DNA from 4 places in the Micromonospora sp. NPDC050200 genome. Region 2 is predicted to be linked to each of the others. Evidence: riboswitches for the same ligand, from Rfam matches in the RefSeq annotation. Region 2 holds a riboswitch; each other region holds the start of a gene.

Region 1 (8,446 bases), on a different contig from region 2:
CCCAGTTCCAGCAGCTGCTGGCCTCGATGATCGTGCTGGTCGGCATCGTGCTGGTGACCGGCGAGCCGATCACCCTCAAGTGGCTGATGATGGTGCCGGCGCTGCTGCTCCAGGCGGTCTTCAACGCCGGCATCGTGCTGCTGGTCGCTCGGATGGGATCGAAGGCCAGCGACCTGAAGCAGGTCATGCCCTTCATCCTGCGCACCTGGATGTACGGCTCCGGCGTCCTCTACAGCGTCAGCCTCTTCGAGCGGCTGCCGGCGTGGGCGACGACGGTGGTCCAGTTCAATCCGATGCTGGTCTACATCGAGCTGGCCCGCTACTCCCTGCTCGAACAGGCGCCACTGCTCAACGAGTCGCTGGCCCGGCTCTGGCTGGTCGGCGTGGCGTGGGCGGTCCTGGCCGGTGTCGGGGGCTTCATCCACTTCTGGCGCGGCGAACAGGAGTACGGCCGTGGTTGACCAGTTCGAGGCGTCCAACGACGTCACCGTCACGCTGCCCCGGCTGACGGAGCGGATCCCCACCGTGGTGGTGGACGACGCGCACGTGATCTACCGGGTGCACAAGGGCGCCGGTGGGGGCAGCACGCCGGTGGCCGCGCTGCGGCGGCTGGTGAAGCGCTCCTCCGCGCCGAACATCCAGGAGGTGCACGCGGTCAAGGGGGTCTCCTTCACCGCGTACCGGGGCGAGGCGATCGGGCTGATCGGCAGCAACGGCTCCGGCAAGTCCACCCTGCTGCGCACCATCGCCGGCCTGCTGCCGGTGAACCGGGGCGCGGTCTACACGCAGGGCCAGCCCTCGCTGCTCGGCGTGAACGCCGCCCTGCTCAACGACCTGTCGGGTGAGCGGAACGTCACGCTCGGCTGCCTGGCCATGGGCATGACCCCGGACGACGTGGCCCGGATGGCCCCGGAGATCATCGAGTTCTCCGGGATCAACCAGCGGGGCGACTTCGCCAGCCTGCCGATGCGGACGTACTCCTCGGGCATGGCGGCCCGGCTGCGGTTCTCCATCGCCGCCGCCAAGAAGCACGACGTGCTGCTGATCGACGAGGCGCTCGCCACCGGCGACAAGGGCTTCCGCAAGCGCAGCGAGCAGCGGGTCCGGGAGCTGCGGGAGGACGCCGGCACGGTGTTCCTGGTGAGCCACCAGCTCTCCTCGATCCGGGACACCTGCGAACGGACGATCTGGCTGGAATCGGGCGTGCTGCGGATGGACGGGCCGACCGACGAGGTCATCCGGGCATACGAGGCATTCTCGAACGGGAAGTAGAATTCCCGGCGAAACGGTACGACACCGACATGGCGCCCACGGACCGCGTCGCCCCGTTGGGGCGGCGCGGTCCGCGCGTTAAGGTTCAACCCGTCGCCACTCGGGCGCAATCTTTCGTTCAGGCATCCCGGAAGTGAGGATCGGCAATGACGCAGGACCACACCACTGGCCCGGACGCCACACCGGAGGCCCCGGCGCCGTGGCGGCCCTCGCGGACGGTGGCGGTGGTGCTGGCCGGCGGCACCGGGACCCGGCTCGGCCTGGGCATCCCGAAGCAGCTGCTGAAGATCGCCGGTAAGCCGATCATCGAGCACACCCTGGCCGTCTTCGAGGCCGCGCCGGAGATCGACGAGATCATCGTGCTGATGGCCACCGGCCACGTCGCCGACGCCCAGCAGATCGTCGACAAGGCCGGCTTCCGCAAGGTCGGCAAGGTGATCGAGGGCGGCGACACCCGCAACGCCACCACCCGGATCGCGCTGGACGCGGTCGGCGAGGGCGACGTCAACATCCTCTTCCACGACGCCGTCCGGCCCCTGGTCAGCGCCCGCATCGTCCGGGAGTGCGTCAACGCGCTCTGGACCTACTCCGCGGTCGACGTGGCGATCCCCTCGGCCGACACGATCGTCCAGGTCGACGAGAACGAGTGCATCACCGACATCCCGGTCCGCGCCACGCTGCGCCGCGGCCAGACCCCACAGGCGTTCCGCTCCGGCACCATCCGTGAGGCGTACCGGCGGGCCGAGGGCGACCCGGACTTCGCCGCCACCGACGACTGCGGCGTGGTGCTGCGCTACCTGCCCGGCACGCCGATCAAGGTGATCGACGGCTCGGACGAGAACATCAAGGTCACCCACCCGGTCGACGTGCACCTTGCGGACAAGCTCTTCCAGCTCGCCGCCGCCCAGGCGCCCAAGCTGACCGACCACCGCAGCTACACCGAGGAGCTGACCGGCCGCACGATCGTCATCTTCGGCGGCAGCTACGGCATCGGCCACGACCTGGCCGAGCTGGCCCGCCGCTACGGCGCCCAGGTCTTCCCGTTCAGCCGCTCCTCCACCGGCACCCACGTCGAGCGCGCCGAGGACGTCGAGGCCGCGCTGAAGACCGCCTTCGAGGCCACCGGCCGGATCGACCACGTGGTGGTCACCGCCGGCATCCTGGAGAAGGGCTCGCTGGCCGAGATGGACCAGGAGGCCATGGACCGGGTGCTCCAGGTCAACTTCGTCGGCCCGGTCATCGCCGCCCGGCAGTCGCTGCCGTACCTCCAGCAGACCAAGGGCCAGCTGCTGCTCTACACCTCCAGCTCCTACACCCGGGGCCGGGCCCAGTACGCCCTCTACTCCTCCACCAAGGCCGCCCTGGTCAACCTGACCCAGGCCCTGGCCGACGAGTGGGCCGAGTTCGGCGTGCGGGTCAACTGCATCAACCCGGAGCGCACCGCGACCCCGATGCGCACCAAGGCCTTCGGCGAGGAGCCGGAGCACACCCTGCTCGCCGCCGAGACGGTGGCCCAGTCGTCGCTGGACGTGCTGATCTCCGACCTGACCGGCCAGGTGATCGACGTACGCCGGGCGCCGGGCGAACCGGCCCCGGTGCCGGCGCAGCCCACGGCTGCCGACCAGGACCGGCTGGCCGGCGCCGTCGACGCCGGCTGACCCTCCGACCCGGAGACGAGGGGGCGACATGCGTGGTGACCTGGTCAGGAAACTGATCGCACGGTGCCTGACCACCGGCCTGGCCGTGGTCGCGTTCCTGGTGGTGGCGCTGACCGGCGCCACCGGCTGGGGTCTGGCGCTGGCGGTGGCCGCGCTGGTCGCGGCCGCGGCGGAGCGCCGGGTCCGGCCGGGCGCCGACATCGGCGCCGAGTCGGTGCTGCTCGCCGCCGGGATCCTGGTCGGGTACGCCCGCCGCCTCGACGGCGGCTTCGACCCGACGCTGACGCTCACCGCGCTGGTGCTGCTCGGCCTGGTGCTGCTGGTCGGGCCGCTGCGTGAGGCCGGCAACCTGGAGATCCGGGCGGCGAACCTGCCGGTACGCACCTGGACCCCGCTGGTGGCCGCGCGGCTCGGCGGCGCGCTGCTGGCGCTGCTCGGGGTGGTGGCGGTGGCCGCCGCGCTCACCCTGCCCGCGCTCGTCGCGCTGGCCGCCGGCCTGCTGGTGACCGGCGCCTGCGCGGCGGTCGGGCTGGACCTGGCCCGCCGGCGGTTCCGGCCGGCGGCCGGGGGCGGGCCGGTGGCCCGGGCGCTGCGGGCGCACCAGCCGGAGTTCGTGCTCTACTTCTCCGCTCCCCCCGGCTCGGAGTACCAGGTCACCATGTGGCTGCCGTACCTGGAGCGGCTCGGCCGGCCGTTCCTGGTGCTGCTACGGGAGCCGGAGTTTCTGCCGGCGGTCGCCGCCGCCACGAGCGCCCCGGTGGTCCACTGCCCGACGCTCAAGGCAATGGACGAGGCGCTGGTGCCGAGCCTGCGGGTGGCGTTCTACGTCAACCACGGCGCGAAGAACAGCCACTGCATCCGGTTCTCCCAGCTCACCCACGTGCAGCTGCACCACGGCGACAGTGACAAGGCGCCGAGCGCCAACCCGGTCTCGGCGATCTTCGACCGGATCTTCGTGGCCGGTCCCGCCGCCGTCGAGCGGTACGCCCGCGCCGGGGTGGAGATCCCGGCGGAGAAGTTCGTCGTGGTCGGCCGCCCGCAGGTCGAGGCGATCGAGGTACGCACCGAGCCGGTCACCGGCCGGCCGAACCCGACCGTGCTCTACACCCCGACCTGGACGGGGCACCACGCCGACGCCAACTACTGCTCGCTGCCGGTGGCCGAGACGCTGCTGCGCCGGCTGCTGGACCGGGGGGCGACGGTGATCCTGCGCGCCCACCCGTACACCTCGCAGAACCCGGCCTCGGCCCGGCAGCTGGCCCGGCTGACCGAACTGCTGGCGGCCGACCGGGCCCGCACCGGGCGGCAGCACCTCTGGGGCGCCGCCGCGAGCGGCGAGCTGTCCCTGGTCGACTGCGTCAACCGGGCCGACGCGCTGGTCTCCGACGTCTCCGGGGTGATCTCCGACTTCCTCTACTCCGGCAAGCCGTACGCGGTGACCGACATGGGCGTGGACGGCGATGACTTCGTGGCGCGGTTCCCCCTCGCCGGCTCCGGCTATGTGCTGCGGGAGGACATGTCCAACGTGGACGACGTGCTGACCCGGCTGCTGGACACCGATCCGCTGGCGTCGGCCCGGTGGCAGACCCGCCGCCGCTACCTGGGCGACTTCCCCGCCGACTCGTACGCCGAGGGGTTCCTCGCCGCGGCCCGGCGCGAGCTGGAGCCGGGCTGGAACCCGCCGGCGCCGCGCGCGTCGGAGGCCGTCCCGCGCGACGACGCCGCCGTGTCCCGCACCGCCTGAACGCCCGGCCGTCCGCCACCGCTCACAGGTACGGGTCGAGCAGGGCCAGCACCGCCGCCGGGTCCTCGACGTGCGCGTTGTGCCCGAGGCCGGGCAGCGTCACGACGGGCACGCCCAGCTCGGCGAGCTGCGCGTCGCTGACCATCGGGTCGTGCTCGCCCCGGGCCAGCAGCACCGGGACGTCGGTGGCGGCCAGCAGGGCCGGCAGGTCGGGCGCGCCGACCGCGAAGGCGGCCGGGTCCATGGCGAGCCGCCAGCGGCCGTCCTCGGCGCGCAGCCCCGCGTCGACCACCGGATGGTCCGGCGCGAACAGCCCGCCGAGGCCCGCCACCTTCAGGTAGCGGCGGGCCGCGTCGTCCCGGGTGGCGAACCAGGTCACCGGGCGCTGCGCCAGCTCGCGCGCCTTCGCCAGTTCGGCCGGCGACCAGACCGCCTTGATGCCCAGTCCGACGACCGCGTCGACCGGGAGCCCGGCGTCGCGGGCGGCGAGCGCCAGCGCGACCACGCCGCCGAGGGAGTGGCCGAGGATCACCAGCCGCTCTGTCGGCCGCGCGCCCTCGCCCACCGGACCGAGCCCGACCGCGACCTGCCCGGCGAGCCCGGCGAAGGAGTACCCGGGCAGTGTCGGCGAGAAGCCGTGCCCGGCCAGGTCCGGCGCCAGCCAGCGGCCCGGCCAGCGGTGTTCCAGCAGCGGCGCCCAGGGCAGCCAGACGTCGCCGGTGGCGCCCATCCCGTGCAGCAGCAACAGCAGCCGGCGGGTACCCGAGTCGTCGGTCATGGGCCGCAGTGTGCCACCGTCGTGCACGGGGTCCGCGAGACTTGGAGACGGCGACGGGCGCCGGCTCCCCCGGAGGGCAGCCGGCACCCGGATGGCCTGACGGATCAGGCGGAGCAGCCGCAGGTGGCGATCAGTTCGCGCCCTGCCTCGGGCCAGCGCCATCGGTGGTACGGCAACTGGTAAGGGACCGCCGACAAACCAACATCACGATAGGGTCCGATGCCAGGATGGGCGGAGCAGCCCATGGGACCAGCCCCGGATGGGAGCTTTTCTTGCGTTCAAGGCACTGGCCGGCACGGATGGCGGCACTCATGATCGTCGCATTCACCACGCTCCCGAGCGCGCCTGCGTCGGCGCGTTCGACCGAGCCCGGCGACACTGCGGTCGCGGCGGCGGACCGAGTCCTGCGGGTCTACAACAACAACATCGAGAACCTGGTCGTCAACAACCCGGACGGGACGTGCACCCGGATCTCCGGGCCGGATCACCTCACCTCGATGCTCGTGGACGACAACGGCGCGACGGGCACCGCCGGCGTGGTGGCGCCCGACATCCTGATCGTGCAGCAGGTTCGCGGCACCGGCCAGGCCGAAGCGTACGCCGACCAGTTGTCGGCCAAGTTCGGCTATCCCGCCGGCACCTATGGGGCAATCGTGGCCTGGAGTGACCCGGAGCCGTGGGGCAGCACCCACAATTGCAGCTCGCAGAGTCTCGGTGACCTCAAGAAGAAGCAGACCAACGGGATCATCTGGAACACCAGGACCCTCAGCCTCGCCTCCGGCGACATTTCCAAGTACTGGAGCGCTGGCTGGCTGAAGCCGGGCACGGCCTACAACAACGGCGCCGGGTGCACCCTGTACAAGCCGCCGAACAGCGACCCGGACACCACCGACTACTACAAGTGGAAGCGTACGAGCGCCATCGCGGCCAGGTTCACCATCAAGGCGACCGGCACCACAGTGTTCGCCGCCACCATGCACCTGCCGCAGGAGAACCGGCAGAATGCGTGTGCGGGCGATGGCTACACCGGAATCGCCAACACCGGCATCCACATTGGCGCCGACGCCACCAGCCTGATGAGCGCGTCGACGATCCGGGTCGTGGGGATCGACGCCAACCGCACGGGCATCGCGCCGACCACGCTGAGCGGCTTCGGCATGACCGGCTACGGATCGAAGGCGACCAACGGCTCGAGCAAGATCGACTATCTCTTCATCGAGGGCAGCGTGCGGCCGTCGAGCATCGACCACACAGTGAGCGGAACCAAGTCGAATCACCTCGCCCTGCACGGCTTCATCAACTACTGACACCGCGGTCGACCGCCCGCGCTCGGACGGTCGCGCCGGTGCACCACCCACGCGTCCAAAACGCCTCGGACGCCGGGCCGGAGGGAGCCGGCGCCCGAGGCGCGGGGACGGGATCAGGCGGAGTAGCCGCGGGTGGCGATCCAGTTCGCCAGGTCGATGGTGCTCATCCAGTACGACGGCAGGTTCGGGTTCGCCGAGTCGGCGATCCGGACCGTCCGGCCGCCGTTCTGGTAGCCGACCACGGCGATGTAGTGGCCGCCCGGGAAGGAGTGCCAGCCGCCGTCGGTGTCGGTGGCGGTGCCGGCGATGTTCGCCACCACGCCCCGCCGGTCGTTGATCGCCGCGATCACGTCGGCCTGGAGCTGGTCGATCTGCGCCGAGCTCGGGGTGCCCGCGAACATCCGGGTCCGGTACGGGTTGCCCTTGACGAACTGGTTCAGGCCCCGGGTGGTGTCCAGCGCGGAGTTGGTGCCCATCTCGGTGGTGCCGAGGGGGGCCTCCAGCTCGTACTGGGTCCGCTCGATGCCGGCCGCGCTGAGCGCGTTGCGCACCGCCGCCGGACCGCAGTTGTAGTAGGTGGTCTGCGCCTGGTAGTCGTAGTTGAGGACCTTGGTCGACGGCGGCTTCGGGGCTGCCGTGCGGGTCAGGTCCGGGTCCGCCGTGGCCTTGGCGGCGCTGGGCGACGGCGAGGCGCTGACCGAGGGCGAGGCGCTGGCGGACGGGGTGGTGGCGACGCGGGCCTCGCTGCGGGTGGCGACGTCGTCCAGCCGGGGCGCCACCTCGGCGACGGCAGCCGAGGCCTGCTGGGCGGCGGGCGCCTCGCCGGTGGACAGGGTGGCGGCGCCGGAGACCAGCACGAGCGCGGCGGCCGAACCGGCGACGAGCTGGTACGGCCGCTCGGTGGCCAGCCGGCGCAGCTGCCGCTTCAGGGGGTGCTTCACGTGTTTTCCTCCACGGTACGAGGGCGGGAGCGGCGTGCCGGACCGGCGCGTGACGGGATGTCACCCGCGGTGTGAGGACCGGTGTGGGGGCCGCTCGGCGGGGTGCGCCCGGTCAGTGGCCGGGCGGCGGGGTGGATGCCGGGATCAGCGCGCGAGGGCGCGGCGGACCGGCGGGAGCACCCCGGTACCGAGGTGGGGAGAGAACCGAGGGATGCGAGCGGGCTGCACGAGGATGGAACTCCTTCCGACACCGCCTACCGGGTTAGCTGACGGATTCGGGCGGGAAGAGAGCCCTACCACGGGCCGTGGCCCGCGGATTCACCCCGGACGTGCATGGGTCCCCGGTTCGTGGAAATCCACGATTGAGCGGGTCGGCGCGGCGTCGCCTCTTGCGATCGGAAACCGCACCAGACCGGGGCGACATTACTGGCCGGTCGGCGTGCCCGCAAAGGGCTGTCAGCTGCGTAAACATGATCAGGGCAACGAATTTGCGGTACAGTTCGGCACTGACGTCACTCAATGGGACAGGCGGCTTTTCGGGAACCAACGGGCCGCAACCGGACGACCTGGCGGCAACCACTCCGGATCGCCGAGGCCGATGTCACCGGCTGTGCCCGGATGACCGGTTTCCCGATTGGCGTGACGTGACTCACGGCAATCCGGGTAACGATTTGGACGCTGGCCGCGCCGTCAGCCCACCCGGGGCGGGCCGCCAGCACGCCGCGGGCGCGGTACGCGCCGCCGCC
Region 2 (8,446 bases):
TCGCCCTGGAGGCGGACCTGCGGAGCGAGCAGGGCGACGTGGACACGGCCCGCGGGCTGCTCGCCGACCGGGCGCGGGCGCCCGAGCCGGCGCCGGTGCTGGCGCTGGCCCTGGCCCGGGTCGAGTTGCGGGCCGGGGACGTGCGGGCGGCCGGCTACGCGTTGCCGGACTGGGACGCCCCGACCGCCGAGGACTGGCCGCTGCCGGTACGCCTCGGCGCCGGCGTGCTGGAGGCGGTGCTGGCCCGCCGGGGCGGCGACGACCGGCGCGCCGGGCGGCTGCTGGAACGGGTGCTCGACCTGGCCGGCCCGGAGGGGTACCGGCGGGTGTTCACCCGTGCGGAGCCGGCGGTCCGCGACCTGCTCGCCGCCCATCTGGACTCCGGCACGGCGCACTGGCCGGCGGTGAGCGACCTGGTCCGGGGCGCCGACGAGCCCGCCGAACGGGGGCCGGCCGGGCCGGAGCGGGCACTGGACGAACCGCTGACCGAGCGGGAGCTGACCATCCTGCGCTACCTGCAGAGCATCCTGTCCAACGTGGAGATCGCCAGCGAGCTGTCGCTGTCGGTCAACACCGTAAAGACGCACGTGCGCAACATCTACCGCAAGCTCGACGCGACCCGGCGGCGGGAGGCCGTCCGGCGGGCCCGCGAGCTGCGACTGATCTAACCCCGCTGCGCCGGCCGCCGCCGGGCGGTGCGATCCCGGCGGCGGTCGGCGGTACGGCCGGTCAGGCGCCGGCCGCCGCGTCCACCGCGGCGAGCAGCTCCGGCAGGTCGTACCCGCCCTCGTGGCGGACGTCGTTGACGAAGAGGGTGGGCGTGCCGTCGACCCCGCTGCGGATCCCGCCGACGAAGTCCCGCCGTACCCGGTCGGCGTACTCCTGCCGGTCGACCTCCGCGCGGACCTCGTCGGGCGGCAGGCCGAGTTGTTCGATGCCGAGCGACAGGTGCACCGGGTCCAACTGGTCCTGGTGCTCGTAGAGCCAGTCGTGCATCTCCCAGAACCGGCCCCGCCGGCCGGCCGCCTCGGCGACCTCGGCCGCACTCTCGGCGTACGGGTGGACGTTGGCGATCGGGAAGTGCCGGTAGACGAGCCGGACGGTGGCGCTGCGCTGGCGCAGCACCTCGGCCAGGTTCCGGTACGCCGCTCCGCAGAAGCGGCACTGGAAGTCGGCGTACTGGACGAGTGTGACCGGTGCGTCCGCCGGCCCCCGGACGTGGTCGCTCCCGTGCACCGGCGTCCTCAGCCGGGCGGTGACCTGCAGCGGCGTGGTCATCGCGTCACCACCCGCCGTTCGGAGACGAGTTGTTCATGACCCCCACCCTGCCCGCCGGCCGGGTGAGGGCGGATCACCCGGCCGGGGTGGTCTCAGCGGGCCACCGTGACGTGGTTGTGCACCTCGCGGATGCCGGGGGCGGACCAGACGACCCGCTCCACCTCGTCGCGCTCGGGCACGGAGTGCGCCAGCCCGTCGACGACCGCGGTGTCGCCGTACACCCGGACGCTGATCCGCTCCGGCTCGGTGGCCGCGTTGCGGGTGAGCGCGTCGACGATCCGGTCGGGGAGGTCCTCGCCGGTCGGCGGGGTGGGCGGCCGTACGGTGATGCCGTTGCTCACCCCGCGGACGCCGGTCAGCCGGCCGACCACGCGCTCGGCGGCCCGGCGCTGGTACTCCCACTCCACGCCGCCGCGCAGCGTGACCCAACCGTCGGCGACGGTCACCTCCAGGTCCTCCACCGGCACGAAGGCGTCCCACTCCAGGGCCCGCTCGGCCGCCTCGGCGATCTCCGGGTCGGTGTGCTCGGCCGACGGGGCGATCCGCACGGCCAGGTCGTTGGCGACGGCCCGGACCCGGGCCACCCGGTGCGCGGCCCGTTCGGCCGCCCATTTCGCGGCGTAGCTGTCCACCCGGCCGGTCAGGGTCACCACCCCCTCGGCGACGGTGACCCCCACCTCGGCGGGGCTCACCCGGGGTTCCCAGGTCAGCTCGTCGAGCACGTCGGTCTGGATGTCCTGGTCGGTACGCGTGACGGTGGTCGCGCTGGCCATGCGCTCACTCCTCCCGGGCTAGGGACACGGGGCGGGTCACTGCCCGCCGACCGCGATCCTGCCGCCGTGCCGGGTGAGTCACCCTCGCCCGCACCGGGTGACCGGGTCGGCGACGGGGCGGTGTGGTCAGCATGGCCACCGGCCCGGTGCAGACCAACCGGGTGTACGCGCCGCCGGTCAGTCGTCGAGGCCGACCGGGGAGTTCGGCCGGTCCACATCGACGAACTCGATGTCGTCGACTACTCCACCGTCCCGGCTGCCGGCGGCCCGCGCGGCGGTGCCGACGGCCCAGCCGATCGCGGCCCCGACCAGCGCCGCGCTGATCAGCAGGGTCCACGGCAGGGCCGGCCGGCGCCCGGCGAGCGCGTCGACGGCGAGGGTGGCCCGACGACGGGCCTGGTCCGCCGCCGAGCCCACCAGGTCACCGGCGCCGGAGAGATTAGTGCCGCCGCGGACCGACCGGGCGGTGTCGCGGACGCTGTCACCGGCGGAACTGACCGCCGTGACCAGCTGCTGCCAGGCCTGGTCGGCGATCCGCTCCGGCTTGCTGCGGCGCTCCAGCAGGTTGCTGCCGAACATGGGTACCTCCTCGGGGTGCCGAAGTCTGCGGCCACTTCGGACGTCGACGTCTGCGGCGCGTCACGGTCCGCCTGTTCCGTCAGTGCCCAGCGCGGACGCGCCGCAAACCCACGTCGGACCTCAGCCGACCGTGACCACCGCCACGCCGCGGGCGAAGTCGTCGTCGTCGTCATCGTCGTCGTCGTCCCCGCCGCCGAAGCCGCAGGCCAGTACGAGGGCGAGCAGCGCGCCGACACCGGCCAGGCCGAGCAGTCTCTTGAGCATCGATCGTTCCTTCCTTCGTGGTGGAACCCTCGCCCGCCGACCCTAGGCGGGCCGGGCAACACCGCCGGGTCGCCCGCCGGGCCGGTAGGCTCGCCCGGGCGGGCCGGATACGGGCCCGACTGGACCGGGGTGGCTACCCTGGGGCGGTTGGAGCGACCGGGACCGGTCGCTCGTCGGACAGAACGAGACCAGGAAGAACTCGGGGAAGGGCGGCCCGGTCGTCCGGATCCGCGAATTTGCTCATCCCGAGGGGTGGCGACCGAGGCCGTCGGAGGAATACGCTCGGTCGCGGCCCGCGTACTGATGAGGCGCCCGTGGACGGGCGAGTGGAGGTGCTCGCGTGAGCCTGTCGATCGTGAAATCGGTTCTGGCTGGTGGTGTCATCGAGATCGCTCCGCGGGGGGAGATCGACGTCGACACCGCGTACGAGGTGCGTGAGGCGATCGCCGAGGTGCTCGCGAAGGGCCGTCCGGCCCGGGTCGAGCTGAACATGCGACTCGTCACCTTCATCGACTCGGTCGGCATCAGCGCGATGGTCGCCGGGTTCCAGACGGCCGAGGTGAGCGGCGTCAAGCTGGTGGTCACCGAGCCCAGCCGGTTCGTCCACCGGCAGCTCTGGGTCACCGGCCTGCTCGGCCTCTTCGGCGCTCCGGAGCCCTACTTCGCCGGCGCCGCGGCCCCCGAGGTCCTTCCCGGCGCCTGACCGCACCCCGGTCCGCCTCGGCTGCCTGATCATCACCGCGCCGCCGCCGGGGCATCGGCGCGAAGACCATCACGTGCCCGCTCCTCCGTCGTACCCGTCCATGCCCCGCCTCCCGTGGCCGTCGCCGGCGGATTCCCCGCCCGGACACCGTCCTGCCGCCTGGCGTTGCCAGCCCGGCCCTGGTACGGGACGATCGGGCGACCGACGAGGCGTGGGAGGGTGGAGTGGTCCGGCGGGAGTCGTTCAGCTACACGGTGCAGGCGCGCTGCTCGCGGGCGGACGCGGTGGCGCTGCTGAGCGATCTGGCCCGCCAGGGGGAGCTGCATCCGCTGATCGTCCGGGTGCGCCGGCTGCCGACCCGTCCGGGCGCGCGGGCCAGCTACGCGATCACCGACCGGCTGGAGCTGGGGCCGCTGCACTTCCCGGTCACCTACCAGGCCGACGTCCTGGTGGTCTCCGACGACGAGATCGTCACGGTGGCCCGGCAGCAGCCCGGCACGACGGTGCGCAACCACACCCGGCTCCGGGAGGAGGGCGACGTGCTCCGGATCGACGTGGAGATCACCCTCTCCGCCCCGGCACCGTTGTTCGGGTACGCGTTCCGCCAGGCCCGCGCCGCGCACCTGGGCCTGGCCAGCCGGCTCGGCGCGGTGCTGGACCGGGAGGCCGAGGGCGGTCCGGTCCCGAACTGAGGCGCTGGCCCCCGCTCAGCGGCGACCGGCGGCCGTGGCCGCCGCCGGCCGGCGGCGCGACGGGACGGCCCGGCGGGTCCGGCCCCATGGCTTCCACGTCGAGATCACCGTCATGGTGACCAGCAGGCCGGTGGAGACCGCCGGGGCGACCACCACGTCGATCCGCTGGTGTGCGGTGGCGTCCGGTCCGGCGGCGGCGCGCAGGTTCGGCGTCAGCGCGAACAGCACCAGGCCCGTCATCACCGTGGTGAGCCCCAGCTTGACCACCACCCAGCGCCAGCGCAGCAGCCCCCACGGGGTCAGCAGCGCGCTGGTCACCCCGACCAGCCACACCAGCACGCTCAGCGGCGCGAAGAGCCAGGTGGCCACCAGTGCCGCCGCCGGGTAGACCACCCCCGGGTCGGCCCCGCGCAGCCCGGCGACGCCGAGGGTGAGCAGCACGAGGTCCGCGCCGAGCCAGCCCAGCGCGGTCACCAGGTGCAGGGTGAGCAGGCTCTTGCGGGCGTCGGGGGAGAGTCGGGTCATGCCTTGATGCTCGTCCGGGCGCCGCGGCCTGTCGTGGGCCGACCGGCGACATTCGGCGTACGTCGGGGCGCGTACGGCGCGGGGCCCGTCCGCGCCGGACGGGCCCCGTCGGGGTCGGTCAGTAGACCGACAGGTGCACGTGGTTGGTGTGGTCGCTGGACGGGTCTCCGCCCGCCCCGCTGTACGACTTCCACCCGCTGCTGGGCAGCCAGATCTGCCGGTACCAGATCACGTAGAGCACGCCGAGCCGGTCGGCGTTGCGGATGAAGTACGCGGCCAGGTTGTTGCCGTACGTCTTGTCGCCGCCGGTGGCGTCGCCGCCGAAGCCGTCCTTCTGGGCCGCGAAGTCGCAGGCCCGCCCCTTGGGATGCTCACCCGACCCGCTGGGCCGGTAGCAGGAGACGTACCGGGTGAAGCCGGCGGCCTTGGCCTGCTGGAGTGCGTTGAGCATGCGCGGGGTGATGCAGCCGTTGGCCGGGGTCGGGTCGTTGACGCTGCACGACTCCGGCGGCCAGGAACCGTCGGAGTTGCGCGGCGCCGGCCGGGCGGTGGCGGTGGAGGTGCCCCGGTTGGAGCCGGCGGTGGCGGTGGTGGCGGGCTTGTCGGCGGCGGCCACCGCGAGCGCCCGCTCGGCCTGCTGCTTGCGCTTGGCCATCACCGCGACCTGCTTGCGCTCCTCGACGATCTCCTTGTCGAGCGCGGCCCGGGTGCGGGTGGCCTCGTCGCGGGTCCGGATGAGGCCGCGCAGCTCCCGGTCCTCGTTGGCGGCGACGGTCTCCAGCGCCGCCGCCCGGTCCAGGAAGCCCTCCGGGCTGGAGCTGTTCAGCAGCGCCGACACCGGCCCCAGCCGGCCGGTCCGGTAGGCCACGCCGGCGATCTCGCCGACCTTGCCGTGCTGGACGGTCAGCTCCGACTCGATCGTCCTGAGCTGCTCGGTGAGCTCCCGCTGCCGTTTGGTGGAGCGTTCCAGCGCGGCCCTGGCGTCGATCCAGCCCTTGCTGGCCGCGTCGAGCTGGGCGCGCAGGGCGGGGCTGCCGCCCTCGTCGTCGCCGGGTGCGGCGGCGAGCCGGGTGGCGGGGGGAGCGGCGGCCACCGGGACCGGCGCGGACGACACGCCGAGGGCGAGCGTCGCGACGACCGTGGCCGCCAGCCGGGCGGTGGTACGTCGTACGTGCATGCACATGTCCTTCCGTCAGCCGCCGACCGGGTTAGCTGACGGGTTCGGGACGGAAGATCCCTACCGCTGACGCGGATGCACCCCACGAACATGGTTCCCCGGCTCGCCCGGGCGGGCGATTAGGCGGCGGTCACCGCCGGCACCGGTGGGTGCCGCCTGGCGGAGGCCGGGACCGAGCCTACCGGTACGGGTGTGACACCCGCCCGTTTCGTGACTGAGGGTACTGGAGGTAATCGTGGTGTAGGTGACATAACGGGATAACAGGTGCCCGATTTTGTCACCACTCCACCTGGCCGCACGCGCCGGGGGCGGCGCCCGGCTCGATCTGGAGGGTGGCGTGCTCGATGTGGAAGTCCTCGTGCAGGGCGCTCCGGGCCGCGGCGAGCACCGTGCCGACCTCGGCGCCCGGGGCCATGGTGAGGTGGGCGGAGGCGACCTCCATGCCGGAGGTGAGCGTCCAGACGTGCAGGTCGTGGACCTCGGCGACGCCGGGGACGGCGGTCAGCCGGTCGTGCACGGCGGTCACCTGGAGGTGCTCCGGGGCGGCCTGGACCAGGATGCGGACCGCCGCCCGGCCGAGCCGCCAGGTGCGGGGGAGGATGAACAGGCCGATCGCCACCGCCACCGCCGGGTCGGCCCACCACCAGCCGGTGCCGGCGATGAGCAGCGCGGCGCCGATCACGCCGAGCGAGCCGAGCAGGTCGCCGAGCACCTCCAGGTACGCCCCGCGCAGGTTGATGCTCTCCTGCGCGCCCTCGCGGAGCAGGGCGAACGCGACGAGGTTGGCCAGCAGGCCGAGCACCGCCACCGCCAGCATCGGGCCGGTACGCACCTCCGGCGGGTTGCCGAACCGGCGTACCGCCTCGATCAGCACGTAGATCGCCACCCCGCTGAGCAGGACGGCGTTGGCGAGCGCGGCCAGCACCTCCAGCCGGTAGAGCCCGAAGGTGCGCTGGGGGTCCCCGTCGCGGCGGGTGGTGGCGGTGATGGCGGCCAGGGCCATGCCGATGCCGAGCACGTCGGTGAACATGTGCCCGGCGTCGGAGAGCAGGGCCAGTGAGCCGGTGCCGAACGCGGTGACCGCCTCGATCACCATCAGCGCGGCGAGCAGCGCGAAGGCCGCCCAGAGCCGCCCCCGGTGGCGGTGCGCCGCGTTCGCGACCGACCCGTGGTGCTCATGCCCTGCGCCCACGCCCACACCTTCCGTCGCCACCGCCGACCAGACCTAACCTATGCTCACATCGCTATGTATGCAACTAACCCGGCAATCGGCCCCCGATGCGCCGCACTTTCAGAGAAAGAGTGGTCTCCGCGGGCGGAATGGCCACTCTTTCTCGGAAAGTGCGCGGATTCCGGGCGGGGTGGGAGGGCGGGGTGGGAGGGCGGGGCGGGGGCGGTCAGGGGGTTGGGTCGATGGTGGTGAGGCGCTGGGTGGCCCGGGAGAGGGCGACGTAGAGGGTGCGTACCCCCGAGCCGGGGTCGGCCCGGATCTCGGCCGGGCAGACCAGCACGACGCCGTCGTACTCCATGCCCTTGGCCTGGAGGCTGGTCACCACCTGGAGCCGGGAACCGCCCCGCCCGCCCAGCCAGCCGGCCACCTCGTCGCGGCGCGGCACCGGCGTGATCACGCCGACCGTGCCCTCCACCTCGCCGAGCAGCGCGTCGACGGCCTCGACGGTCGCCGACGCCAGCCGGTCCGCGCCGACGGTCAGCGCGACCGGCTCCACGCCGGTGGAGCGGACCGCCGTCGGCAGCTCCAGGTCGGGGTAGAGCCGGCGGATCTCCGCCGCCGCCACCGCGAAGATCTCCGCCGAGTTGCGGTAGTTCGTGGTGAGCGCGAACCGGTGCCGCCGGCGCCGGCCCAGCGCCTGGTCCCGAGCCCGGTCCAGCTCCTGCGGGTCGCCGGTCCAGGCGGTCTGCGCCGGGTCGCCCACCACCGTCCAGGAGGCGAGCCGGCCGCGCCGGCCGATCATCCGCCACTGCATCGGCGACACGTCCTGCGCCTCGTCCACCACCACGTGCGCGTAGTCGCGGTAGTCCTCCGGGCGTTCCCGGGCCGCCGCCCGGGACGCGCGCTGCCGGTCGGCGAACGTGCTCAGCTCGCGTACGCCGCCGGCCAGCTGGAACGGGTCGCGCTTCGCCCGGGCCGGCCGCACCGGCTTGCCCAGCAGCGCGTCCAGCTCGTCGAGCAGGGCGATGTCGGCCACCGTCAGCCCCTGCGCGTCCAGCGTCCGGTACGCCTCGGACAGCAGCGCGGTCTCCGCCCGGGACAGGATTCCGCCGGCGTACCGGCGCAGCCGCTCCGGCCGGGCCAGCCAGCCCAGCACGTGCCGCGGGTGCAGCCGGGGCCACCACGCCTTGAGGAACTCGCGGAACTCCGGCCGGTCGATGATCTCGTCCTCGACGGCGCGCTGCTCCGGCAGGCGGGGGATCGCCAGCCGGCGGGCCTGCCCGA
Region 3 (4,674 bases), on a different contig from region 2:
CCCCGGCGCGCCCGGCGCACCCCTCCCCCGTAATCGATCTTGGACGCAACGCATTCACGAGAAGCAGAAAGTTTCACAGCGGCAACACATGGCCATTCTCAAACCTGTCGATCGGTTGTAACGTCACGCCCAACTTTTCGACCACGGTGCGACACACCCCCTGTCGCATCGCCAGAAAGAGGTGGGCCCATGGGACTCCGTCCCAACCTGCTGACCCGGCGTACCGCCGGTGTCGCGTCGACGACCCTCGCGCTTCTGCTCAGCACCGCCGCGGTGGGCGTCGTCCCCGCTGCTTCCGCCTTCTCCGCTGCCCCGGCCGAGGTGTGCGCCGAGCCGGCCGACGTCCACTCGGACGCCCGGATCAAGGCCGGCGGGACCGCCAAGCACGAGCCCAACGAGCTGACCGCCCAGCAGGTCCGGGAGCGCGAGGCCGACCTCGCGTCGGCGCTGCGCGAGCGGGCGAACTTCCGCGCCGGTGCCCAGGCCGCCGCCCCGCTGGCCACGGTCACCATCCCGGTCGTCGTCCACGTCATCCAGCGGGACAGCACCCGGGCCGGCGGCAACATCCCGGACTCGATGATCACCTCGCAGATCAGCGTGCTGAACCAGGCCTACAGTGGCGCCACCGGCGGCGCGGCCACCGCCTTCGGCTTCCAGCTCACCAAGATCAACCGGGTGACCAACCCGGCGTGGTACCCGATCGTGTCGGGCTCCTCGGCCGAGCGGTCGATGAAGACGTCGCTGCGCGAGGGCGGCAAGAACACCCTGAACGTCTACCTGGGCGAGCTGAGCGACAACCTGCTCGGCTGGGCGACCTTCCCGCAGAAGAAGCTGAACAGCATGGACGGCGTGGTCGTGCTGAGCGAGTCGCTGCCCGGCGGCACCGCCACCAACTACAACCAGGGCGACACCGGCACCCACGAGGTCGGCCACTGGCTGAACCTCTACCACACCTTCCAGGGTGGCTGCGCCGGTTCGGGTGACAGCGTCGACGACACCCCGGCCGAGGCCTCGCCGGCGTTCCAGTGCCCGACCGGGCGGGACACCTGCACCGCGGCCGGCCTGGACCCGATCACCAACTTCATGGACTACACCTACGACTCGTGCATGCACCAGTTCACCGCTGGTCAGGCGAGCCGCATGCTGACCGCGTGGAACGCCTACCGCGCGGCGTAACACCCCAGCAGACGCCGGTGCCGGCTCCGTCGCAGGACGGGGCCGGCACCGGCGTCTTCGGATTCAGGCGGCGGGGCGGCGGGTGTCGAAACCGTGGCGGCCGTGGCGGGCCGGGCGCCGATCGGGTACGCCGGCGGCGTCACCTCCGCGGTGGGCCGCGCCCGGGTCGAGCCAGACCTGGACGCCGGGCCGCCACTGGCCCTCGCCGGGCTGCCCGAGCCCACCCTGGTCGTGGCGGGTCAGCATCGCCACGTCGACGCTGAACTCGAAGAGTCGCCAGTCGACCTGCGGCGCCGCCCGCCCGATGCGGGCCACCCGGGCGACCCGGGCCGGGTCGGTCACCGGTTGCGCCCGGCCGGCGACGTACGCCTCGTCGTCGCTCTCCTCCGGCGGGAACGAGTGCAGCGCGTACCGCCCGTCGCGTTCGAGGTCGCGCCGCTTGGGCGAGTCGACGACGAAGCAGAACAGTCCCTCGTCGGTGATCACGGGGCAGACCGGGTGCACCCGGGGCCCACCGTCGGCGCGGACGGTGGCCAGGTAGCCGAAGCCCGGCCCGTACTGCTGCAGGAGAAGGCGGATCCCGTCGGCGAGTCGGGGCTCGTCAGCGGCGAATTCGGACCAGGAAGCCATACGGACATCCTATCGAACACGTGTACGAATGCGCAGTCCGACACGCAGGTCACCCGGTCCGCTCGATATGGTGTGCCGATGCTGCTCTCCGACCGCGACCTGGTCTCCGAGATCAAGACGGGCACGCTCGGGCTGGAGCCCTTCGAGCCCACGCTGGTGCAGCCGTCCAGCATCGACGTGCGCCTCGACCGGCTCTTCCGGGTCTTCAACAACCACCTGTACACGCACATCGACCCGGCGATGCAGCAGGACGACCTCACCTCGATGGTGGAGGTCCCCGAGGGCGAGCCGTTCGTGCTGCACCCCGGCGAGTTCGTGCTCGCCTCCACGCTGGAGGTGATCTCGCTCGGCGACCAACTCGCCGGCCGGCTCGAAGGGAAAAGTTCCCTGGGCCGGCTCGGCCTGCTCACCCACTCGACCGCCGGCTTCATCGACCCGGGCTTCTCCGGGCACGTGACGCTGGAACTGTCGAACGTGGCGAACCTGCCGATCACGCTCTGGCCCGGCATGAAGATCGGCCAGCTCTGCATCTTCCGGCTCTCGTCCCCGGCCGAGCACCCGTACGGCTCCGCCGTCTACGGGTCGCGCTACCAGGGCCAGCGCGGGCCGACCCCGAGCCGCTCCTGGCAGCACTGGCGCACCTGGCCCACCCGCTGACCGCCGCGCCGGGCCCCCGGAACCCGAGGAGCCCGGCGCGCGCTCAGCCCGGCCGGCCGTAGCTGTGGACCGGCCCGTCGTCGACGCGCTTCATCTTGATCGGCACCCCGGCCTGGGAGGCGTGGACCACCCAGCCGCCGCCGACGTACATGCCGACGTGGTGCAGGTCGGCGTAGTAGAAGACCAGGTCGCCGGGGCGCAGGTCGGCCCGGCTGACCCGGGCGGTCACCTGGCGCTGCTGGCGGGCGTTGTGCGGGAGCGAGACACCGGCCTTGGCCCACGCCGCGAGCATCAGGCCGGAGCAGTCGTACGAGCTCGGGCCCTCGGCGCCCCAGACGTAGGGCTTGCCGATCTGGGCGCAGGCGAACTTGACCGCCGTTCCGGCGGGGCCGCCGGGGTAGCCGGCCGGGCACGGGGCCGGGCGCAGCGCGCCGCCGCCACCGTTGCCGTACACCTTGAGCCGCAGCTTCTGCAGCCGGTCGATCTCGGCGTTGATCTGCTTCTTCTTCGCGGCCAGCTGGGCCTCGGTGCGGGCGAGCTGGGCCACCATCTCGTCCAGCGGCGCCTTCTTCGCGGCGAGCTGGTCGCGCAGGTCCTTGACGGCCCGCACGTCGCGCTGCTGCCGCTCGGCGAACCGGTCGAGCAGTTCGAGCTGGTCGACCAGCTCGCTGGGGGAGCTGCTGCCGAGCAGGGCGTTGACGGCGGAGAGGTTCTCCCCCTTGTACGCCTCGGCGGCGAGGCCGCTGACCTGGTTCATCGCGAGGTCGACCTGGAGTTGCAGCGGTCCGATCCGCTTGGCCAGCGCGTCGGCCTGCCGGCGCTTGGCGGCCAGATCCTGCCGGGTGGCGTTGTGCTGCTCGATGATCGGTTCGAGGGTGTTCCAGTCCTGGTCGATCTGCCGCTCGATCTCGGCGACCGAGGGTTCGGCATGGGCCGCCGTGGCGCCACCGGTCAGGACGACGGCGGCACCGGCGAGGGCGGCGAGGGTGGTGGTAAAGCGGGACCAGCGTGGGCGCGGCGCAGCCGTCGGCCGGGTGACCTGGGTCGACCGGTACGACGGTGGCCGCGGGGCATGGTGTGCCACCGGGCTCCGTACTCCTTCTTCCGCGACCGCCTACCGGGTTAGCTGACGGGTTCGGGCGGGAAGGGAGCGCCCTACCGCAGTGGCTGCGGATTCACCCCGGCGTACCTGGGTCCCCGGTTCACCCGGAGGCGACTCGGCGGTGCCGGCCGCTGCCGCCCGGGTTGGACGGACCGTCGGCGGCCGACGAAGGACCAGAGTAGAGAGGACCGTTATCGATCCGCAACCCGCCATGCCGGGACAGGTCCGGATACGCGGAACCCCCGGTCGGGGTGACCGGGGGTTCGCGGTGGGTCGGACGGGTCAGTTCGGTCGTCGGAACCCGGCGACCGGCATGTAGTCGATGCTGGCGACCTGGACCGGCTTGCCGGTCCGGGGCGCGTGGACCATCAGACCGTTGCCGAGGTAGAGACCGACGTGGTGCAGGTCGCTGAAGAAGAACACCAGGTCCCCCGGGCGCGCCTCGGAGCGCGGGATGGACTTGCCCTCGTTCCACTGGGCGCCGGTGTGGTGGGTCAGGTAGATCCCGGCGGCCTTGTAGGCGTACTGGGTGAGGCCGGAGCAGTCGAACGAGTCCGGCCCGTCAGCGCCCCAGACGTACGGCTCACCCACCTGCTGGCAGGCCACCCGGATGGCGGTCTGCGCGGCGGAACTCACCACGCCCTTGATGGTGGGACAACCGGCCACCTTGACCACGGTCTTCGGCATCGCCGCCTGGAGCCGCTTGATCTCGGCGTTGATCTGCGACTTCTTGGCGGCCAGCTCCTTCTCCTGCTTGACCTCCGCGGCGATCAGCGTGTCGAGCTTCTGCTTCTCGGCGTCGTACTTCTGCCGGGCGTCGATGACGACCTGGAGCTCCTTGCGCTCCTGCGCGGCGAGGCGGTCCAGGATGGTCAGCTGCTCGGTCAGGGTGCCCGGCTTGGCGCTGATCAGCAGCGCGCCGATGTCCTGCGAGGGGCCCGTCATGTAGTAGCGGGAGGCGAGGTCGCCGACCCGGTTCATGGCCAGCTCGGTCTGCAGGGCCAGCGGCTGGATCTTCTTCTCCAGCTCGGCCGACTTCTTGCGGTTGACCTTCAGCTGGGCGCGGACCTTGTTGTACTGCTCGATGGTCGGTTCCAGCTGTTCCCACT
Region 4 (8,446 bases), on a different contig from region 2:
CCAGGTGGCCAGGCTGAGGTCGAGGTGCAGGGACGCCGGGCCGAGTCGGAAGTCGCGAACCGACTGGTAGCCGTCCGCCCAGGGCGAGTTCGACCAGACGAGCGCCAGCAACGCCCCGATGAGCAGGAGTGCCCCGCCCACGGTCTCCTTGCGGAGAATAGCGGAGATGCGGCTGGTCTCACCCCACGAGCGGCGGGCGAACAGGCTGGTACGGCGCCGGGTGGCGTCGGTCACGGAAACTCCTCGTCGGCAGGGGTCGCGTCATCCATCGCCGACCAGACTTCCCGGCACACCAGGGTCAACCCTATCCGCCGGACACGTCCGTCTCGGCGGTTGGCCGTGCTCGCGACCACTGGGAGGCGCTGCGGGCCCGGGCAGAGACACGACCGCCCGCACGTCCGCGAGAGCGGACCGACGTGCGGAACCACGGAGCGGTCGTCGACGCCCGACCGGTACGAGCCGGCCGGGCGTCGACGGTGGAGTCTGCCCTCGTTCAGGGCGGTGACGCCTCAGAGGCTGAGCTGCTGACCCGGGAAGATCAGCCCCGGGTCGGCGCCGACCACGCGCTTGTTGCGCTCGTACAGCGCGTGCCAGCCACCGGCCAGGTCCCGGACGTCGGCGATCTTCGACAGGGTGTCGCCCGGCCGCACCACGTACCCGTCGCCGGTGGCCGCGGGCGCGCTGCGCCGCTGGCTGCGGGTGCTGTGCTGCTCGCCGCGCGAGGACCGCTGCGTGGAGGTGGCCTTCGACGAACTGCGCGACCCGGAGCGCCGCTCCGACTTCTGCGACTTCTCCGATGTGGTGGCGTAGCTCTTGGTGGAGCCGCCCTTCTTGCCGCAGGTCGGCCAGGCGCCGATGCCCTGACCGTCGAGCACCTTCTCGGCGATCGCGATCTGCTCGCCGCGGCTGGCCAGGTCGGCGCGGGCGGCGTACTTCTTGCCGCCGTAGCCGGACCAGGTGCGCTGCGAGAACTGCAGGCCGCCGTAGTAGCCGTTGCCGGTGTTGATGTGCCAGTTGCCGCCGGACTCGCACTGGGCGATCGCGTCCCAGTTGACGCTGGCGGCGCTCGCCGGCGACGCCGGCGCCAGTACGGCGGCGATCCCGGTTACCGCGCCGACGGCGAGCGTGCCGACGGCGATGCGGCGCGAGCTGACCCGTCGGTGACGGGCGGTGTATTCAGTTGCCATGGTGGATTCCTCCACGCCGACGAGGTGAGCTGTCGGGTTCGGGCCGAGGAGCCCGGCCGCCGTGGGCGGCTTCACCCCGAGGTGACGGTGCACCGAGGAACGTGTGGGTCCCCCGCTCCATGCCCGGGTGACAAGGTCCACCAGCCGGCGGCATGGATTAGGCGTTACCGGCCGTGGTGTCCGCGATCGCGAACAGGAACGACGTTAGGAACTGTTTCGGGCGATTGCCTCCTTCTTGTGAAGTTCTTCACCCGGCTGAGCGACGACATCATCCTTGGAGTTGCGGGCCGCCCGGCGGTGCTCTACAAGGGCCCGCCGGAAACCCGTCACGACTGGGCCGAAAGCCCTGCGGCGAGCGGCGGATCAGGTGCTGGCGCGTCGCCGTCTCCGCTGGTCGGGCGGCCCCGATCGGCGGCGCGCGCTGTCGGACGGCCAGCGTTGCCGCTGATTGGGGCCGCGACGGCCGGCCATCCGCGAGGGGGAGGGCCTTCATGGACACCGTCAGCATCGACCCCGACTATTTCGTCGCCACCGTGGACGAGGACGACGACCCGGAAGCCTGGTCGGTGACAAGGTCGACGTCGACCTGGCCGCCGTGCTCGAAGAGGAGGAGTGAGATGGGCGTACACCTGGCACCCGTGTTGCGGGTGCTGCGGGAGGAGATCGACACCCGCTGGCCGCACCGCGACCACAGATCAGATGGCTGGTTTGGCAACGCCGATCATCAAACCCGCCGCAGCGCCACGACCCGGACAATGATGATCAATCGGTCAACGCGGTCGACGTCGACGTCGACGGCATCGACCCGCTGCTGGTCATCCGGCAGGCCGTCACCCATCCGTCCACCCAGTACGTCATCTACAACCGGATGATCTGGAGCCGTACCCGCAGCTTCCGGCCCGCCCGCCACACCGGGCCGAACCCGCACGACAAGCACCTGCACGTCAGCGTCAGCCACCAGCGGAGCCTGGAGGACAGCCGCCGGCCGTGGGGCATCGCCACCGCCAAGGTGGCGCGGCTCGGCGACCGGGTGCTGCGCGACGGCTGCCGGGGCGGCGACGTCCGGGAACTCCAGACCACCGCCGACCGCCTCGGGGCCCGGCTGACGACCGACGGGGTGTTCGGGCGGGCCACGGCCGCCTGGGTGCGGTCCTTCCAGACCGCCCGGAAGCTCACCGCGGACGGGGTGGTGGGTCCGAAAACCGTGGCGGCCCTGCGCGCGGCCGTCAAGCCGGCCCCGGCCACGCCCACCGGCCGGCCGGCCACGTGGGCGTCCGGCGGTCGCCCGGGCTCACGCACCCTGCGCCGCGGCAGCAACGGCACGGACGTGGCCTTCGTCCAGCGGTTCGTGGGCGCGAAGCGGTGCGGTCCGGCGAGCGGCACCTTCGACGCGAAGACCGAGGCGGGAGTCCGCTGGTACCAGGGGATGCCGAGGCTCGCCGTGGACGGGGTCGTCGGCCCGGCCACCTGGGCCGCGATGGGCGTGCGGGCCGGCTCCTGAGCCGGCGGCCCCGACCGGGTGCTCCCCCACCCGGCCGGGGCCGTCGTCGCGTCAGAGGGTACGGGCCAGCCGGTCGGCGAGGACCCGGGCGAACCGGGCCGGGTCGGCCAGGTCGCCGCCCTCGGCGAGCAGCGCCATGCCGTACAGCAGCTCGGCGGTCTCGGTGAGGGTGGGCTCCTCGCCGCCGCGCTCGTGCGCGGCGCGCAGGCCGGTGACCAGCGGATGGGTCGGATTGAGTTCGAGGATCCGCAAGACCTTCGGCACCTCCTGCCCCATCGCGCGGTACATCTTCTCCAGCGTCGGGGTGATGTCGTGCGCGTCGCCGACGATGCAGGCCGGCGAGTTGGTCAGGCGGGAGGAGAGCCGCACCTCCTTGACGCTGTCGGTCAGTGCGCCGCCGAGGAAGGCGAGCAGGGCGGCGTACTCCTTGGTCTGTCGCTCCCGCTCCGTGCCGGCCTCCTCGCGCTCCCGCTCGGTGTCCAGGTCCACCTGGCCCTTGGCGATCGAGCGCAGCGGCCGGCCGTCGAACTGCGCGACCCGCTCCACCCAGACCTCGTCGACCGGGTCGGTCAGCAGCAGCACCTCGTAGCCCCTGGCGCGGAAAGCCTCCATGTGCGGGGAGTTCTCCAGCATCGCCCGGGTCTCGCCGGTGGCGTAGTAGATCTCCTCCTGGCCGTCCCTCATCCGCTCGACGTACTCGCGCAGGGTGGTGAGTTCGGCGGCGTCGTGGGTGGAGGCGACGGAGACGATGTCGAGGATCGCCTGCTGGTTGTCCGGGTCCTCCAGCAGCCCCTCCTTGACCACCCGGCCGAACTCCGACCAGAACGTCCGGTACCGCTCGGCGTGCTCGGCGCGCATCTCCTTGACCGTGGCGAGCACCTTGCGGACCAGCCGGCGGCGGACGATCTGGATCTGCCGGTCCTGCTGGAGGATCTCCCGGGAGATGTTCAGCGACAGGTCGTGTGCGTCCACCACGCCCTTGACGAACCGCAGGTAGTTGGGCATGAGGGCGGCGCAGTCGTCCATCACGAAGACCCGCTTGACGTACAGCTGCACCCCGCGCCGGCCGTCGGCCAGGTACAGGTCGAACGGGGCGTGGGTGGGGATGAAGAGCAGCGCCTCGTACTCGAACACGCCCTCGCCCCGCATGTGGATGGTCTCCAGCGGGTCGGTCCAGTCGTGGCTGACGTGCCGGTAGAAGTCGCGGTACTCCTCCTCGGCGACCTCGTCGCGCGCCCGGGCCCAGAGCGCCTTCATCGAGTTCAGCGTCGTCGGTTCGGCGTCCGGCGCGACGAGCCGGATCGGCCAGGCGATGAAGTCGGAGTACCGCTTGACGATCTCGCGGATCTTGCCGTGGTCGGTGTAGTCGGCGAGGTTGTCCTCGCTGTCGGCCGGCTTCAGGTGCACCGTGACCGAGGTGCCCTGCGGGGCGTCGTCGACCGTCTCGACGACGTAGGTGCCCTCGCCGGTGGACTCCCAACGGGTGCCCTCGGCCTGGCCGGCGCGGCGGGTCAGCAGGGTGACCGTCTCGGCCACCATGAACGTGGCGTAGAAGCCGACCCCGAACTGGCCGATCAGGTCCTGGGAGGCGGCCTCCCTGGACTCCTTCAGCTTGCGCAGCAGCTCGGCGGTGCCGGAGCGGGCGATGGTGCCGATCAGGGAGACGACGTCCTCCCGGGACATGCCGATGCCGTTGTCCCGCACGGTCAGGGTGCGGGCCGCCGGGTCGGCCTCGATCTCGATGTGCAGGTCGGAGGTGTCGACCTCGAGGTCCTTGTCGACCAGGGACTCCAGCCGCAGCTTGTCCAGCGCGTCAGAGGCGTTGGAGACGAGCTCCCGCAGGAAGACGTCCTTGTGGGAGTAGATCGAGTGCACCATCAACTGCAGCAGTTGACGCGTCTCGGCCTGGAACTCCAGCGTCTCGGTCCGGCTGCTCACACCAACCTCCTCGTCGGGTCGTATCGGGTCCGCGGAACGGGATCCGCGGGACAGGATACGAGTCGCCGTGGCCGCCCGGTCACCGCCGGTCGTCACGCCGTACGGCGGGCCAGCAGGTAGGCCTGCGGGGTGAGTTCCGTTCGGTCGCCGAACTCCTGCGGCTCGCGCCGCATCCTGGCGTGCACGACCAGCCCGGCGGCGTGCAGCAGCGCCGCCACCCGCTCGGGCCGGCGCCGGTGGAAGGTGAGGGAGACCGCACGTCCCCATGCGTCCGTGCGGTGCACCGGCTCGTCGCCGAGCTGGAAGGCCAGCAGCAGCTGCCCGCCGGGGGCCAGGACCCGGTGGAACTCGGCGAAGGCGGCCGGCAGCCGGTCGTCGGGCAGGTGGATGACCGAGTACCAGGCGACCAGGCCGGCGAGCGCGCCGTCGGGCAGGTCGAGTTCCAGCATCGACCCCTCGGTGAAGCGCAGGTCGGGGTGGTCCCGGCGGGCCTGCGCGATCATGCCCGGCGACAGGTCGAGGCCGGCGGCGTCGAGGCCGAGGTCGTGCAGGTGCCGGGTGATCCGCCCGGGGCCGCAGCCGACCTCCAGGACCGGCCCGCCCCCGCCGGCCAGCACCAGCTCGGCGAAGGCCGCGAGCATGGCCCGGTCGAGCGGCAGGGCGGCCAGCTCGTCGCGGACGAACTCGGTGTAGTCGGCGACCATCGTGTCGTACGAGGTGCGGGTGGCGGTGAGGAAATCGGGCTCGGTCACGGTCGCCGACCCTACCGTCCGCCGGATGGATATTGGACGCACGGCAGTGGACGATCGTTCATGCCGCACGCCACGTCCGGTCAGTGGATCGGCTACCTCACGTGCATTTCATGCGGAACGTCCATCCGAACGCTGCCCGATGCACTCTTCGGCGGCAGGTCGGGCGTCCGATCGTGTCGATGACAGCGCTCTCTCGGCAAACCAGTAGCGCGGCGGGGGCTCGATCGTCAGGATCGAGCCCGTGCTTTCTGATCTGTGGCCCCAATACGGCCTCACCATCTTCACGCCACGACTCGAGCTTCGCCTGCCCCGTGGGGAGGAACTGGCGGAGCTCGCTCACCTCGCAGGCAGGGGCGTGCACCGCGCGGGCGAGCGTCCGTTCCTGACGCCGTGGACCGACGGCGGCCCCGAGGATCGGGCGCGGTTCGTGCTGCAGGGACACTGGGACCAGCTCGGAGGCTGGAGCGTGGCAGCGTGGCGGCTGGGGCTTGGGGTCTTCCGTCACGGAGACCCGCTTGGCCTGGTCACGCTTCGAGGGCGCGACTTCCCGGTTGTTCGGGAGGTCACGACATCCGCGTGGCTGGGGATCGAACACCAGGGCAACGGCTACGGAACCGAGGCTCGGGTCGGCCTGCTGACGCTGGCCTTCGACCACCTCGACGCACGGGCCGCGCTCACCGAGGTGTTCCAGGACAACCATGCCTCTCAGGGCGTGTCCCGCAAGCTCGGCTATGAGCACGACGGCATCTCAGTTGACGCCCGCGGCGACGAGGCCGTCGTATCCGACCGCCTACGGCTCACCCGGGAGAGGTGGACTCAGGAGAAGCGGCCCGCGGTGAGGGTGGACGGGATGGCGGCTTGCCGGCCGATGTTTGGCCTCTGACCGTATCCGCTATGCCGCCGGGCGAGCGTTGTTTCCTGCTGGAAGTCGCACGGGCGGCTACTCGGCGTTGGACCACGAGCGGCTGGACAGTACGAGGCGATACCCGTCCGGATCTTCGACTGTGACACCCCACCGGTCCCAGTGCGCACCCGGCGACACACGCTTGCCGCCGGCCTGTTCAAGGCGGGCCACGAGCGCGTCGTCGATCGGTTCGGACAGATAGAGCACAAGGAGATCTTCAGCCGTCGGTGTCGGCTGCATGGACAGGCCTGAGCCCCCAACCAGTTCCAGATGCCATGACGCCTCGCGCCAGCCCAGCATGAGCAGGTCGTGCTCCCCTGGGTCGCCCGCAGCCCGGTAGAGCACCTCCAGTCCCAGACCCTGCACGTAGAAGCGTTCGACCGCCGCAAGGTCACGGGTGGGCCGGGCGAGGCGAATACTTGCCTTCGGGGCGGGCATGTGCCCTCGTCGGTGCGGACTGGTTGTCACTGGTCGAAGAGCAGGGACGTCAGTTTGGCTGTGCCCTGCCGCAGGGCACCCGAGCCGTTACCGCTTTCGATCAGGACCCGCCGGCAGCCGTCGGCCTCCACGTAGATCAGCCCGGCGGGCAGGTGCAACACCGCGAAGCGGCTGCCGGGCGTGCTGCACGTGACGGCCGGACCGGCGGTGGAAAGTTCCTGCCTGAGCGCCGTCCACCGGGCGGCGGGCAGTTCCCCACCCGACTCGAATTCACCGGCCGGCTTTGCGTCGCCCTGCTCGCCTTCGGGTACCCGATAGATGCAGACGCGAGCGTCCGCGTCGTCGGCGGGCAGAGCGTTCGGCGTGGTGTCCTGGCCACCACTCAACTGGCCCGTCACCCACACCGTGGCCGCCCACTGCTGGCTGCACCCGCTGGCCGCGGCCTCATCCGACTCGAGTTCGCGTGGCACCCGTGTCGTGACTCGCTTGGCCGGCAACTGGTCGTACGCGGTGCGGAACTCCGGGCGTGGCTTCCCGCAGCCGTCCGTCGCCACGCCGGGGCGGACCCATCGGCCCTGCGCATCCAGAAGCGCCAGCCACGGTACGAACGGCAACTCCAACGTGCAGGCGTCCTCCGTCGACGTCTCGTCCGGCAGCCGTAGGGCCACCACCAGCGGGGCCACATCGTCCGCCCACTCCTCGACGGCGACCAGGTCCGAGCCGCCGGCCGGCCGCTGCTGCGGCTCGACCCGGCAGACGACCGCAGCCACCGGCTGGAATCCCTCATCCAGATACGGCAGCGACAGCGCTTCCTGACTTCCGCTGAGGTCGACCTCCATGCCCGACGTGGCGGCGGCGCATGACTCCCAGCTGAGGTGGATTGCCGGCGGCCCGGGAGAGCGTTGCCGCGCCGCCGTTGCGTCGCCGTCCGGTGCCGTGCCGGTGCAGCCGGCCACCGCCAACGAAAGGCCGATGAGTAATGCCGCTGCCCGGCCAGCCATGGCAACCCCTATCGTCGTCGGGCGTGGTCGATGCGGGTGCGACGACAATCCGCTCAGCCGTCGTCTGCCGGCGACGTAATACTGCGGCTACGGAACTCCGCGAGCCACTGCCGTACCTGTTCGTCGTCGTGCAGGAAGCTGCCCTCCCCGCCCGTGGGCAGATCGATGCCGTGAAGAAGATCGAGGGCCCGCCAGACATCGTCATCATCGACGACACCGTCGGCCCGGTCATCGAACCACTGAGCCGACCACCGATCCGCCTCGTCACGGGAACGAGTGCCGGCGAGCAGAGCGACGAACCACGCCTCGACTTCTTCACGTGCCGGCAGTCGCCGTCCTGACACCACGACATCAGGATGACAAAGCCGCACCGCCCAAGCACGCATGCCGCGCGTCGCGCGTCGCGCGTCGCGCGTCGCCCGTGGCCCGTGGCCCGTGGCCCGTGGCCCAGGATCAGGTGCGCCAATCCGCCGCCGGGCAAGCGCATCGACACACGCGACGCTCCGCCACAAGTGCCTCGCACGCGGGGTACCTGCACGACTCGACACCGGGCAGTTTTCCTTACGTGGCAGGCACTTCGCCACATCTACCCACCCGCCGAACATCCAAGATCACGACCGCCGTGGAAAGGCCGAGGCTAGTTCTTCTTCTTGAGCTTGGGCGGCAGCGTCGCGACGTACGCCTGCGCCTTGTTGACCCACAGGGTCGCCTGCTCGGCAGTAAAT

What was found. Region 2 has a riboswitch for cyclic di-AMP ahead of AB0I41_RS12150 (hypothetical protein). Riboswitches for the same ligand answer to the same signal wherever they lie in the genome.
Region 1: another riboswitch for cyclic di-AMP. It lies ahead of AB0I41_RS06635 (C39 family peptidase); the one in region 2 lies ahead of AB0I41_RS12150 (hypothetical protein).
Region 3: another riboswitch for cyclic di-AMP. It lies ahead of AB0I41_RS23330 (NlpC/P60 family protein); the one in region 2 lies ahead of AB0I41_RS12150 (hypothetical protein).
Region 4: another riboswitch for cyclic di-AMP. It lies ahead of AB0I41_RS24970 (transglycosylase family protein); the one in region 2 lies ahead of AB0I41_RS12150 (hypothetical protein).

Annotation. Positions count from the first base shown of each region.
Region 1 is NZ_JBFALG010000006.1:106,197-114,642, reverse strand. Features, by position in the region: gene AB0I41_RS06665 (ABC transporter permease) at 1-461, shown strand, start outside; gene AB0I41_RS06660 (ABC transporter ATP-binding protein) at 454-1,272, shown strand; gene AB0I41_RS06655 (bifunctional cytidylyltransferase/SDR family oxidoreductase) at 1,419-2,930, shown strand; gene AB0I41_RS06650 (CDP-glycerol glycerophosphotransferase family protein) at 2,959-4,674, shown strand; gene AB0I41_RS06645 (alpha/beta fold hydrolase) at 4,697-5,452, opposite strand; gene AB0I41_RS06640 (hypothetical protein) at 5,752-6,759, shown strand; gene AB0I41_RS06635 (C39 family peptidase) at 6,873-7,700, opposite strand; cyclic di-AMP (ydaO/yuaA leader) riboswitch at 7,937-8,079, opposite strand; gene AB0I41_RS06630 (hypothetical protein) at 8,350-8,446, opposite strand, start outside.
Region 2 is NZ_JBFALG010000014.1:25,629-34,074, forward strand. Features, by position in the region: gene AB0I41_RS12110 (LuxR C-terminal-related transcriptional regulator) at 1-668, shown strand, start outside; gene AB0I41_RS12115 (DsbA family protein) at 730-1,278, opposite strand; gene AB0I41_RS12120 (BON domain-containing protein) at 1,371-2,051, opposite strand; gene AB0I41_RS12125 (hypothetical protein) at 2,229-2,630, opposite strand; gene AB0I41_RS12130 (hypothetical protein) at 2,751-2,894, opposite strand; gene AB0I41_RS12135 (STAS domain-containing protein) at 3,235-3,597, shown strand; gene AB0I41_RS12140 (SRPBCC family protein) at 3,822-4,289, shown strand; gene AB0I41_RS12145 (hypothetical protein) at 4,305-4,814, opposite strand; gene AB0I41_RS12150 (hypothetical protein) at 4,933-5,991, opposite strand; cyclic di-AMP (ydaO/yuaA leader) riboswitch at 5,996-6,127, opposite strand; gene AB0I41_RS12155 (cation diffusion facilitator family transporter) at 6,269-7,183, opposite strand; gene AB0I41_RS12160 (AAA family ATPase) at 7,389-8,446, opposite strand, start outside.
Region 3 is NZ_JBFALG010000038.1:33,319-37,992, forward strand. Features, by position in the region: gene AB0I41_RS23315 (zinc metalloprotease) at 190-1,176, shown strand; gene AB0I41_RS23320 (pyridoxamine 5'-phosphate oxidase family protein) at 1,240-1,806, opposite strand; gene dcd (dCTP deaminase) at 1,885-2,463, shown strand; gene AB0I41_RS23330 (NlpC/P60 family protein) at 2,507-3,547, opposite strand; cyclic di-AMP (ydaO/yuaA leader) riboswitch at 3,560-3,696, opposite strand; gene AB0I41_RS23335 (NlpC/P60 family protein) at 3,848-4,674, opposite strand, start outside.
Region 4 is NZ_JBFALG010000044.1:29,638-38,083, forward strand. Features, by position in the region: gene nhaA (Na+/H+ antiporter NhaA) at 1-234, opposite strand, end outside; gene AB0I41_RS24970 (transglycosylase family protein) at 510-1,187, opposite strand; cyclic di-AMP (ydaO/yuaA leader) riboswitch at 1,187-1,361, opposite strand; gene AB0I41_RS24975 (peptidoglycan-binding protein) at 2,056-2,688, shown strand; gene htpG (molecular chaperone HtpG) at 2,740-4,626, opposite strand; gene AB0I41_RS24985 (class I SAM-dependent methyltransferase) at 4,719-5,378, opposite strand; gene AB0I41_RS24990 (GNAT family protein) at 5,620-6,261, shown strand; gene AB0I41_RS24995 (VOC family protein) at 6,319-6,720, opposite strand; gene AB0I41_RS25000 (hypothetical protein) at 6,747-7,721, opposite strand; gene AB0I41_RS25005 (hypothetical protein) at 7,745-8,062, shown strand; gene AB0I41_RS25010 (TfoX/Sxy family protein) at 8,359-8,446, opposite strand, start outside.